Regions from separate parts of the Streptomyces sp. JL2001 genome, predicted to be linked through region 2. Evidence: riboswitches for the same ligand, from Rfam matches in the RefSeq annotation. Region 2 holds a riboswitch; the other holds the start of a gene.
The links. Region 2 has a riboswitch for S-adenosylmethionine ahead of ACE1OA_RS25290 (aminotransferase class V-fold PLP-dependent enzyme). Riboswitches for the same ligand answer to the same signal wherever they lie in the genome.

Region 1: another riboswitch for S-adenosylmethionine. It lies ahead of thrC (threonine synthase); the one in region 2 lies ahead of ACE1OA_RS25290 (aminotransferase class V-fold PLP-dependent enzyme).

What each region holds. Positions count from the first base shown of each region.
Region 1 is NZ_CP169421.1:3,534,030-3,539,645, forward strand. Features, by position in the region: gene groL (chaperonin GroEL) at 1-166, opposite strand, end outside; gene ACE1OA_RS15590 (cold-shock protein) at 645-848, opposite strand; gene ACE1OA_RS15595 (MoaD/ThiS family protein) at 1,243-1,521, opposite strand; gene thrC (threonine synthase) at 1,551-2,861, opposite strand; SAM riboswitch class I at 2,855-3,011, opposite strand; gene ACE1OA_RS15605 (glucosyl-3-phosphoglycerate synthase) at 3,171-4,136, shown strand; gene ACE1OA_RS15610 (hypothetical protein) at 4,175-4,537, shown strand; gene ACE1OA_RS15615 (alpha,alpha-trehalose-phosphate synthase (UDP-forming)) at 4,606-5,616, shown strand, end outside.
Region 2 is NZ_CP169421.1:5,674,310-5,679,925, forward strand. Features, by position in the region: gene qcrA (cytochrome bc1 complex Rieske iron-sulfur subunit) at 1-279, shown strand, start outside; gene qcrB (cytochrome bc1 complex cytochrome b subunit) at 276-1,901, shown strand; gene trpD (anthranilate phosphoribosyltransferase) at 2,023-3,087, shown strand; SAM riboswitch class IV at 3,198-3,314, shown strand; gene ACE1OA_RS25290 (aminotransferase class V-fold PLP-dependent enzyme) at 3,539-4,969, shown strand; gene ACE1OA_RS25295 (Lrp/AsnC family transcriptional regulator) at 5,031-5,312, opposite strand; gene ACE1OA_RS25300 (rhomboid family intramembrane serine protease) at 5,437-5,616, opposite strand, start outside.

The DNA of each region.
Region 1 (5,616 bases), 2.1 Mb from region 2:
CGATGGAGACACCATCGTTGGTGATCGTGGGGGCGCCCCACTTCTTCTCGAGGACGACGTTGCGACCCTTCGGGCCGAGGGTGACCTTGACGGCGTCAGCGAGCTGGTTCATGCCGCGCTCGAGACCGCGCCGGGCCTCCTCGTCGAACGCGATGATCTTGGCCATGTGAAGTGGTCCTCCCGGACATGGGGTGGATAACGCTCCAGGACCGCGCCGACGCCCGCGACGGACGGCCTGCGTGCCCGGCGGTTCCTTGCCCCACCTGGCCAGCGGGCCTCGTCTGCCCGATCCTCGTAAGCACTCTCACCTTCAGAGTGCTAACGCCAATGATTAGCACTCGACCCAGGAGAGTGCAAGGCCGTCCCATCGGTACGTCGATGCGGGGCGGCGGTCGGGTGACGGGCGGGGGCAAGCGCCACTCGGGGATCGGGCGGCTCGGCGGGGCGCGACGGGCGTGCGGGCGCCTCCCTGGGCCGGGCGGGGCGCGACGGGCGCGCGGGCCGGGCGCCGGCGCGGCTCCGGCGTGGCGGGGGAGGCGGGGACGCCGGGCGGGGCGTGGGCGGAGACGCACGAGGGGTCCGCATCCGGTCAGGATGCGGACCCCTCGGCGTGAGTGCGTATGTGGTGGCCGATCGCGCCGCGTTCAGACGGCGAGCTTGACCATGTCCGCCTGCGGACCCTTCTGGCCCTGCGAGATCTCGAACTCGACTCGCTGACCCTCTTCAAGGGTGCGGTAGCCGTCCATCTGGATCGCGCTGTAGTGGACGAAAACATCCGCACCACCGTCGACCGCGATGAAGCCGTAGCCCTTCTCCGCGTTGAACCACTTGACGGTGCCCTGAGCCATGCCTAACTCCCCTATTACTGGCCCTTGCGCGGGACCGCACTTCGCGACCCCGGGTCAGACCCTGCGCCGGAACGCGTCGACCGCGGCTGAATGTATCTGCCCAACTGCCCTCTGCAACAGGTCAATCGGACGAGAATTCTGGGCATGCAGGAAAGGAGAATTGCGGAGAATTCGCTGAATTACGGGGCAAGTCGGGCCCGGCAAAGTGGGCAGAAGGTACACAAGACTCGAACACTTTGGCTGCTTCTTGTCAGGTCCGGGCGCATTCTCATATGCGCCTGGCATGAGCAGCGGAGGGGACTTCCCCAACTCTATCGCGTTCAACCATGCAGAATTGCCCCCTCCGTTTCTCGACGGAAGGGGCAATTCAGGTGACTGCGGGTAACCCCTGGGCTCAGCAGCCCCCGGCGACGGCCGGGATGATGGACACGCCGGCGCCGTCCGGCGTCGCCGTCTCAAGGCCCTGCTCGAAGCGCACGTCGTCGTCGTTGACGTACACGTTCACGAAGCGGCGCAGCTTGCCCTGGTCGTCCAGGACGCGGGCGGCGATGCCCGTGTGGTTCTTCTCCAGGTCGGCGATGACCTCGGAGAGGGTGGTGCCCTCCGCCGGAACCTCGGCCTGACCGCCCGTGTAGGTGCGGAGGATGGTGGGGATGCGGACCTTGACGCTCATGGGGGTGCTGCCTTCCGTGACGGGGGTGGTCAGTGGGCCAGGCCGGCGTCGCGGAACGCGTCCAGGCTCGGGCGGATGGTGGCGGTCGCCTGGGAGGTATCGGCCACCGCGTCCAGGGTCTTGAGTCCGTCACCGGTGTTCAGGACGACGGTGGTCAGGCTCGGGTCGATGAGGCCCGCCTCGATCAGCTTCTTCGTGACGCCGACGGTCACGCCGCCCGCCGTCTCGGCGAAGATGCCCTCGGTCTGCGCGAGCAGCTTGATCGCGTCGACGACCTGCTCGTCGTTCACGTCCTCCACCGCGCCGCCCGTGCGGCGCGCGATGTCCAGGACGTAGGGGCCGTCGGCCGGGTTGCCGATCGCCAGGGACTTGGCGATCGTGTTCGGCTTCTGCGGGCGCACGACGTCGTGGCCGGCCTTGAAGGCCGCCGACACCGGGGAGCAGCCCTCCGCCTGGGCGCCGAAGATCTTGTAGGGCCGGTCCTCGACGAGGCCGAGCTTCACGAGCTCCTGCAGACCCTTGTCGATCTTCGTGAGCTGGGAGCCGGAGGCGATCGGGATGACGAGCTGGTCGGGCAGCCGCCAGCCGAGCTGCTCGCAGATCTCGTAGGCGAGCGTCTTGGAGCCCTCGCCGTAGTACGGGCGCAGGTTGACGTTGACGAAGCCCCAGCCCTCGCCGAGCGGGTCGCCGATGAGCTCGGAGCAGAAGCGGTTGACGTCGTCGTAGTTGCCCTCGATGCCGACGAGGTCGCCGCCGTACACCGCGGCCATGACGACCTTGCCCTGCTCCAGGTCGTGCGGGATGAACACGCAGGAGCGGAAGCCGGCGCGCGCGGCGGCGGCGCCGACGGCGCCGGCCAGGTTGCCGGTGGAGGAGCAGGACAGGGTGGTGAAGCCGAAGGCGCGGGCGGCCTCGAGGGCCTGGGCGACGACGCGGTCCTTGAAGGAGTGCGTCGGGTTGCCGGAGTCGTCCTTGACGAAGAGCTTGCCGGGCTCGACGCCGAGCTCGCGGGCGAGGTTGTCGGCCTGGACGAGCTTGGTCCAGCCGGGGTTCAGGTTCGGCTTCTCGGCGACGTCGGCCGGGACGGGCAGCAGCGGGGCGTAGCGCCAGATGTTGGCGGGGCCGGCCTCGATCCGCTTGCGCAGCGATTCGGGGTCGCCGAGGGGGAGGTCGTACGCGACTTCGAGGGGGCCGAAACACAGCTCACAGGCGAAAATCGGGCCGAGGGGGAAAACTTCGCCACATTCCCGACAGGAAAGCCCGGAAGCGGGACCGAGGTCGACCGTGGAAGCGGTGGAAACAGTCTGTACAGCCATGGAGGCGAGGCCCTTTCTCCTCATCTTTCCCATGGCGGACGTCGCCATGAGACGGATTTGGCACCTTCCCTAGCCGGGAGCCTCGCGGGCGCAGTGCGACGACTGCGGACGAGACCGACTGGAGGGTTGCCGGGGCTTCAACGGGCCGTTTCCCTCTGCCCCTCTGGATGAGCGGTATTCGATTGGGTGGTGCGGTTGTGTGGACGCCGGCGGCACCCCGACGTGCGTCGGACCTCGGCGTTGTTCAAGACTGTAACCGAAGGCGCGGACTGTTGAGATAGTCGTCCGAACCGCGAGATGGATCACACAAACGGCAACTGGGGAGTAACGGACGTGCTGGATGAAGTGGAGCGCTGGCTGGCCCGGCGGTCCTGGTCCGTGACAGACCGTCCGCTGGAGCAGCTCCTGGCCGCGAAGCGTGGCACGCGGGTCAGCGTCGTGCTGCCCGCGCTGAACGAGGAGGCGACGGTCGGGGACATCGTCGCGGTGATCCGGCGGGAGCTGATGTCGCGGGCGGTCCCGCTCGTGGACGAGCTGGTGGTGGTCGACTCGGGGTCCACCGACCGCACGGCCGAGGTGGCGGCGGCGGCCGGTGCCCGGGTCGTGGCGCGGGACGCGATCCTGCCGCGGATACCCGCCCTGCCCGGCAAGGGCGAGGTGCTGTGGCGGTCCCTGCTGGCGACGGACGGGGACGTCGTCTGCTTCGTGGACGCCGATCTGCGGGACTTCTCGGCGGACTTCGTGTCGGGGATCGTCGGCCCGCTCCTGACCGATCCGGGCGTCGACTTCGTCAAGGCGATGTACGACCGGCCGCTCGGGGACGCGCCCGGCCAGGGGGGCCGGGTGACCGAGCTGGTGGCCCGCCCGCTGCTGAACCTGCACTGGCCGCGGCTGGCCGGCTTCGTGCAGCCGCTTGGCGGCGAGTACGCGGTGCGGCGCTCGCTGCTGGAGCGGCTGCCCTTCCCGGTCGGCTACGGCGTGGAGCTGGGGCTGCTGGTCGACGCGCTGCACGCGGCGGGCCTGGACGCGCTCGCCCAGGTCGACGTGGGAGTGCGCAAGCACCGCCACCAGGACGAGCAGGCTCTCGGCCGGATGGCGGCGGCGATCTACCGGACGGCGCAGCTGCGGCTGTCCCGCGGGCATCTGGTGCGGCCCTGGCTGACGCAGTTCGAGCGGGCCGACGGGGGCGACGGGCCGGGCGCGCAGGGGGGCTTCGTGCCGCGGACGTACCCGGTGGACACGGAGGAGCGTCCGCCGATGGTCGAGATCGCGGAGTACGCGCGGCGCCGCGTGGCGTAACACCACCCGATGATCGGTTTTGCCTACATTTCGCTGTTATGCGACACACCTCTCACCTGGGCAGAACGGCGGTGGCCGGCGTGCTGACGGCGGCCGCACTCCTCCTCGCGGCGGCCGGTCCCGCCGCCGCGGACACGGCGGTGCCCGCCGCCGGGCCGTCCGTGGTCTCCGCGGACGAGCCCCGGTCGGCTGCCGGGCCCGCCGGGGACCGGCGGACGGAGGCCCGTCCCGCGGCGCGGACCCCCGGGCGGGCACCGGCCGCCGCGCACGGGTCCGGCGGCCGGATGCCGGGCACCGGGGCCGGCGACGCGCGGCTGTGGCTGCTCGGCGGTCTCGTCCTGGCCCTGGCGGCGACGGGCGCGGTGGCACGTGCGGCCCTGCGCGAGCGCGTCGATCACTGACCGTGGCCGAACACGGCTGTCTTGTATACGTACGTTTGAGCGTTTCCGGGACGGGCTAGGTTCGCCACATGGCTTCTGTGCTGGTGGCTTCCAACCGAGGACCCGTCTCGTACGCCGTGGGCGAGGACGGCGCGCTCGACGCCCGGCGGGGCGGTGGCGGTCTGGTCTCCGGGCTGAGCGCCGTGTCGTCCGAGGACAGCGTGTGGGTGTGCGCGGCACTCGGCGACGGCGACCGGGAGGCGGTCCGGCGCGGGATCGGCGAGCCGGGCGTACGGATGCTCGGCATCGACCCCGACGTCCACGCCGACGCGTACAACGGCATCGCGAACTCGGTGCTCTGGTTCGTCCACCACATGCTCTACCAGACCCCGCTGGAGCCGGTCTTCGACGCGGAGTTCCGGCGCCGGTGGGCGTCGTACGAGACGTACAACCGCGCCTTCGCCCGGGCGCTGGCGGACGAGGCGGACGACGGCGCCTGCGTCCTGGTGCAGGACTACCACCTGGCGCTGGTGCCGGGGATGCTCCGCGAACTCCGCCCCGACCTGCGCATCGCGCACTTCTCGCACACGCCCTGGGCGCCGCCGGAGTACTTCCGGATGCTGCCGGACGACATCGCGCGGCAGCTCCTGCGGGGGATGCTGGGCGCCGACCGGCTGGGCTTCCTGACCCGGCGCTGGGCGGACGCCTTCGCGGCCTGCTGCGCGGCGGAGGTGGGCGGCACGGGTGACACGCGGCTCGGGGTGTACGGGCTCGGCGCGGACGCGGACTTCCTGCGGGAGCGGTCCCGGCGGCCGGACGTGGAGGAACGCCTCGCGGCGCTGCGGGAGCAGGTCGGACCCGGTCGCCGGGTGATCCTCCGGGTGGACCGGACGGAGCTGTCGAAGAACATCGTGCGGGGTATGCACGCCTACCGGACGCTCCTGGAGGAGCATCCCGAGTGGCACGGCCGGGTGGTGCACGTGGCCTTCGCCTACCCCTCCCGGCAGGACCTGGCGGTCTACCGCGCCTACACCGAGGAGGTCGGCCGGGTCGCCGCCGTGGTCAACGCCCGTTACGGGACGGACGACTGGACCCCGGTC
Region 2 (5,616 bases):
AAGCGCGAGCTCGAGTGGTCGCACGACGGCATCGTCGCCTTCTCGAAGATCTGCACCCACGTGGGTTGCCCGATCTCCCTGTACGAGCAGCAGACGCACCACGTGCTCTGCCCGTGCCACCAGTCCACTTTCGACCTGTCCGACGGCGCCCGCGTCATCTTCGGCCCGGCCGGCCACGCTCTCCCGCAGCTGCGGATCGGCGTGAACGACAAGGGCTTCCTCGAGGCGCTCGGCGACTTCGACGAGCCCGTCGGTCCTGCCTTCTGGGAGCGCGGATGAGCACTGTGACGGATACCAAGAAGAAGGCCCCCGCCGGTGAGCGGGTCGCCGACTGGGCCGACGGCCGCCTCGGGATCTACTCCCTGGCCAAGGCCAACATGCGGAAGATCTTCCCGGACCACTGGTCCTTCATGCTCGGTGAGATCTGCCTCTACAGCTTCATCATCATCATCCTGACGGGCGTCTACCTGACGATGTTCTTCCACCCGTCGATGAACGAGGTGGAGTACCACGGCAGCTACATCCCGCTCCAGGGTCAGCTGATGTCCGAGGCGTTCAACTCGACCATGCACATCTCCTTCGATGTGCGCGGTGGTCTGCTCATCCGGCAGATCCACCACTGGGCGGCGCTGATCTTCCTCGCCGGCATGTTCGTGCACATGATGCGCGTGTTCTTCACGGGCGCGTTCCGCAAGCCGCGTGAGATCAACTGGCTGTTCGGCTTCCTGCTGTTCTTCCTGGGCATGTTCACCGGCTTCACCGGCTACTCGCTCCCGGACGACCTGCTCTCCGGCACCGGTGTCCGCTTCATGCAGGGCGCGATCCTGTCCGTGCCGATCATCGGCACGTACCTGTCGATGTTCCTGTTCGGCGGGGAGTTCCCCGGCGGCGACTTCGTGGCCCGGTTCTACTCGGCCCACATCCTGCTGCTGCCCGGCATCATGCTGGGTCTGGTGGTCGCCCACCTGATCCTGGTCTTCTACCACAAGCACACGCAGTTCGAGGGCCCCGGCCGGACGAACAAGAACGTCGTGGGCATGCCGCTGCTGCCGGTCTACATGGCCAAGGCCGGAGGCTTCTTCTTCCTGGTCTTCGGTGTCATCTCGGTCATCGCGGCGATCGCCTCGATCAACCCGATCTGGGCGATCGGCCCGTACCGGCCGGACCAGGTGTCCACCGGCGCCCAGCCCGACTGGTACATGGGCTTCGCCGAGGGTCTGATCCGTGTCATGCCGGGCTGGGAGATCAACCTCTGGGGCCACACGCTGGTCCTGGGCGTGATGATCCCGCTGGCGATCTTCCCGGCGGTCCTGGCCGCCATCGCGGTCTACCCGTTCATCGAGTCCTGGATCACGGGCGACAAGCGCGAGCACCACATCGCGCAGCGCCCGCGCAACGCTCCGACGCGCACCGCCTTCGGTGTCGCCTGGATCACCGCGTACATGGTCATGCTCATCGGTGGTGGAAACGACCTCTGGGCCACCCACTTCCACCTGTCGCTGAACTCGATCACCTGGTTCGTCCGGATCTTCTTCTTCGTCGGACCGGTCATCGCCTTCGTCGTCACCAAGCGGATCTGCCTCGGCCTCCAGCGCCGGGACAAGGACAAGGTGCTGCACGGACGCGAGTCCGGCATCATCAAGCGCCTGCCGCACGGTGAGTTCGTCGAGGTCCACCAGCCGCTCAGCCAGGGCGAGCTGTACCGCCTCACGGCGCACGAGCAGAACCAGCCGGCCGAGCTCGGCCCGCTGGTCGACGAGAACGGTGTGGAGCGCAAGGTCGGCGCCATCGAGAGGCTCCGGGTCAAGCTCAACCGGAGCTACTACGGCGAGGACAGCCAGATCGCCAAGCCCACCGCCGAGGAGTACAAGGAGATCACCAGCGGCCACGGCCACCACTGATCACCTGACCTGAAGGTCGCCACGGCAGGAGCCCCGTCCATTCGATGGACGGGGCTCTTTGCCGTGCCGCCGGCTCGATAGGGTGGGATCACCACCGATACGTGTCGAACCTGGAGCTGCCATGAGCGCTGTGACCCCCGCTGGAGGACCTACCACGGCGGGTCGCTCCTGGCCGGCCGTGCTGAACACCCTGCTGGACGGCGGCGACCTCGGCACCGAGGACTCGGCCTGGGCGATGGACCGCATCATGAGCGGCGAGGCCACCGACGTGCAGATCGCCGGCTTCGCGGTGGCCCTGCGCGCCAAGGGCGAGACCGTCGAGGAGATCACCGGCCTCGTCCGCACGATGTACGCGCACGCCAACACCATCGAGGTGCCCGGCCGCACCGTGGACATCGTCGGCACCGGCGGCGACGGCGCGAAGACGGTCAACATCTCCACCATGTCGGCGATCGTGGTGGCCGGCACCGGGGCCAAGGTCGTCAAGCACGGCAACCGGGCGGCCTCCTCGGCATCGGGCGCCTCCGACGTCCTGGAGAAGCTCGGCGTCAACCTGGAGCTCACCCCGCGGCGGGTGGCCGAGGTCGCCGAGGAGGCCGGCATCACCTTCTGCTTCGCGGTCAAGTTCCACCCGGCGCTGCGTCACGTCGCCACCGCCCGCGGGCAGCTCGGTGTGCGCACCGTCTTCAACTTCCTCGGCCCGCTCACCAACCCGGCCCGGGTCAGGTCCCAGGCCACCGGTGTGGCCGACGCCCGGATGGCCCCGATCATGGCGGGCGTACTCGCCGAGCGCGGCTCCTCGGCCCTGGTCTTCCGCGGTGACGACGGCCTCGACGAGCTCACCACCACGGCCACCTCCCGGGTGTGGGTGGTCCGGGACGGCGCGGTGCGCGAGGAGTCCTTCGACCCGCGGGACGTCGGCATCGAGCTGGTGCCGGTGGAGGCGCTGCGCGGCGCCGACGCCTCCTTCAACGCGGACGTGGCCCGCCGGCTGCTGGCGGGCGAGACCGGTCCGGTACGGGACGCGGTGCTGCTCAACTCGGCGGCCGCGCTCACGGCACTCGACCCCGGCGCAGGCACGCTGACGGAGCAGCTCGCGTCCGGCATCGCGAAGGCGGCGGAGTCGATCGACTCCGGCGCGGCGCGGCAGGCCCTGGAGCGCTGGGTCGCGGCCAGCAACGCGTAGCGAGCGTCTCAGGGACGACCGGTGGGGCCCCGCTGCGGCGGGGCCCTTTCGTGTCCCGGGATCCGGACACGGGTTGCGCCGGAGCGATCACGTGGCATAACTTCGGAGCAGGTCATGAGTGACAGCGTTCAGGCCCCGGCTTGCTGTCCGGCAACCCTCCGTCCGTGGCGGGGTGCCCCGGGTGAAGACCAGGCCGTGGACAGCAAGGTCCGCGGCAAGCGCGGACCCCTGCGGAACCCTGGGGTCCTTGGTCCTCGAGGGAGCAGTCTCGTGAGCAAGCGAATGTGCTAGGGCCTCCGGCCCTCCTTCTTTCCCTCCATGCGGCCCTCCGTGCCGCCTGTCGAGGCAACTCCCGTACGCGGCACCCTTCTTCGTCGTGCCCTGCGGGCTTCTCACGTCACCGTCCCCTCCTCGGCCGAGGGGACACTCCGTCCCGCAGGGAGACTTCGCCATGTCCGCGTGCCCGAACGCCGCCACCGCCTCCGTCATCGCCACCGTGCCCGTCGCGGCCGGCGAGCCCGTCACCGCCGCCGACTCCGCCGATCCGTGCTGCGCGGCCCCGCTCCCGGTGCTCGGCCGGGACGTCACCGTCCCCCTGGTGACCGGCGGCGAGGTCAGCTACGCCGCGCTCGACTACGCGGCCAGCGCCCCGGCGCTCCAGCGGGTGTGGGACGACGTCGCCGCGTACGCCCCGTACTACGGCAGCGTCCACCGGGGCGCCGGCTACCTCTCGCAGCTGTCCACCGACCTCTTCGAGAACAGCCGGGTCACCGTCGCCGAGTTCCTCGACTGCCGCCCCGACGACCAGGTCGTCTTCACCCGCTCCACCACCGACTCGCTGAACCTGCTCGCCGCCGTGGTCCCGGCCGACTGCCAGGTCTTCGTCTTCGAGACCGAGCACCACGCCTCGCTGCTGCCCTGGAAGGACGCCCAGGTCAGCTATCTCAACGCGCCGCGCACGCCCGCCCAGGCCGTCGAGATCCTGGAGCGGGCCCTGGGCGCCCGCGAGCCGCACGGTCCGGCGCTGGTCTGCGTGACCGGCGCGTCCAACGTCACCGGCGAACTGTGGCCGGTCAAGGAACTCGCCGCCGCCGCGCACGCCCACGGCGCCCGCATCGTCCTCGACGCCGCCCAGCTCGCGCCCCACCACCCCGTGTCCGTCCGGGAGTCGGACGTCGACTGGGTGGCCTTCTCCGGCCACAAGCTGTACGCCCCCTTCGGCTCCGGTGTCCTCGCCGGACGGGCCGACTGGCTCCAGGAGGCCGAGCCGTACCTGGCGGGCGGCGGCGCCTCCCGCAAGGTCGCCCGCCGGGCCGACGGGGGAGTGGACGTCGAGTGGCACACCACCGCCGCCCGCCACGAGGCCGGATCCCCGAACGTCATCGGCGTCTACTCGATCGCCTCCGCCTGCAAGGCGCTGACCGAGGCCGGCTTCGACTCCCTGGTCGCCCGCGAGCAGCACCTGATCGCCACGGTGCGCGCGGGCCTGGCCGAGGTGCCCGAGGTCAGGGTGCTCTCGCTGTTCGGCGACGACTCCCCGCGCGTCGGCGTCATCTCCTTCGTGGTGGAGGGCTGGAACAGCTCGCACTTCGCCGCCGCGCTCTCCGCCGAGTACGGCATCGGCGTCCGCGACGGCCTCTTCTGCGCCCACCCGCTGGTGCGGACCCTGCTGGGCAGCGACCCGCAGGACGTCGGCGAGTGCGGCGCCCCGGAGGCCGAGCCGGGCGAGCGGTCGCTGAACGCCATCCGGGTCAGCTTCGGCGCCGGTACGCCGGACGAGCACGTGGAGCGTTTCGTCGGCGCCGTACGGGAGCTCGTCCGCGACGGCGCGCAGTGGAAGTACCGCACCGAGGACGGCCGCTGCGTGCCGGACCGCGGCTGACCACCCACTCGTACGAGTGAAGGGGGCCTCCCCGGGAGGCCCCCTTCCGTCGTGACGGGTGTTACGACTCCAGGCCGATGGCGAAGGCCGCTTCCAGGTCGTGCTGGGAGTACGTGCGGAACGCGACGTGCGTGTCCGTGGCCTCGACGCCGGGGATCTTGCTGATGCGGCCCGGGATGACGTCCGCCAGGTCGTCGTGCTTCGGCACGCGCACCATGGCGATCAGGTCGTAGGTACCGGTGACCGAGAAGACCTCGCTGACGCTGTCGAGCGAGGCGATCGACTCCGCGATCTCGGGGATGCGGTCCACGCTGGTCTTGATGAGCACGATCGCGGTGATCACGGCTGTCTTACTCCCTCGGTCGCCGCGGCTGGGGCCTTCACTCTAGGGCCTGCCTTCAAAGTAGCGCCGGTGGGGCTGCGGGCGCCGCGAGCTCACCGATCCGGCCCGATCCCGACGAAAGGCCCTAGCCCGCCCGGCTGCCGTCGCCGTCGCGCCGGGGAAGCACCCTGCGGCCGCCCCGCCGGCGGTACCGGCCCCAGGCGTAGAGGAAGCCCACGGCGAAGCCGACCACGTGCGCCAGATAGGCGACCCCGGGTCCCGCCCCGGCCGCCCGGGCGGCCAGCCACTGGAGCACGAACCAGAA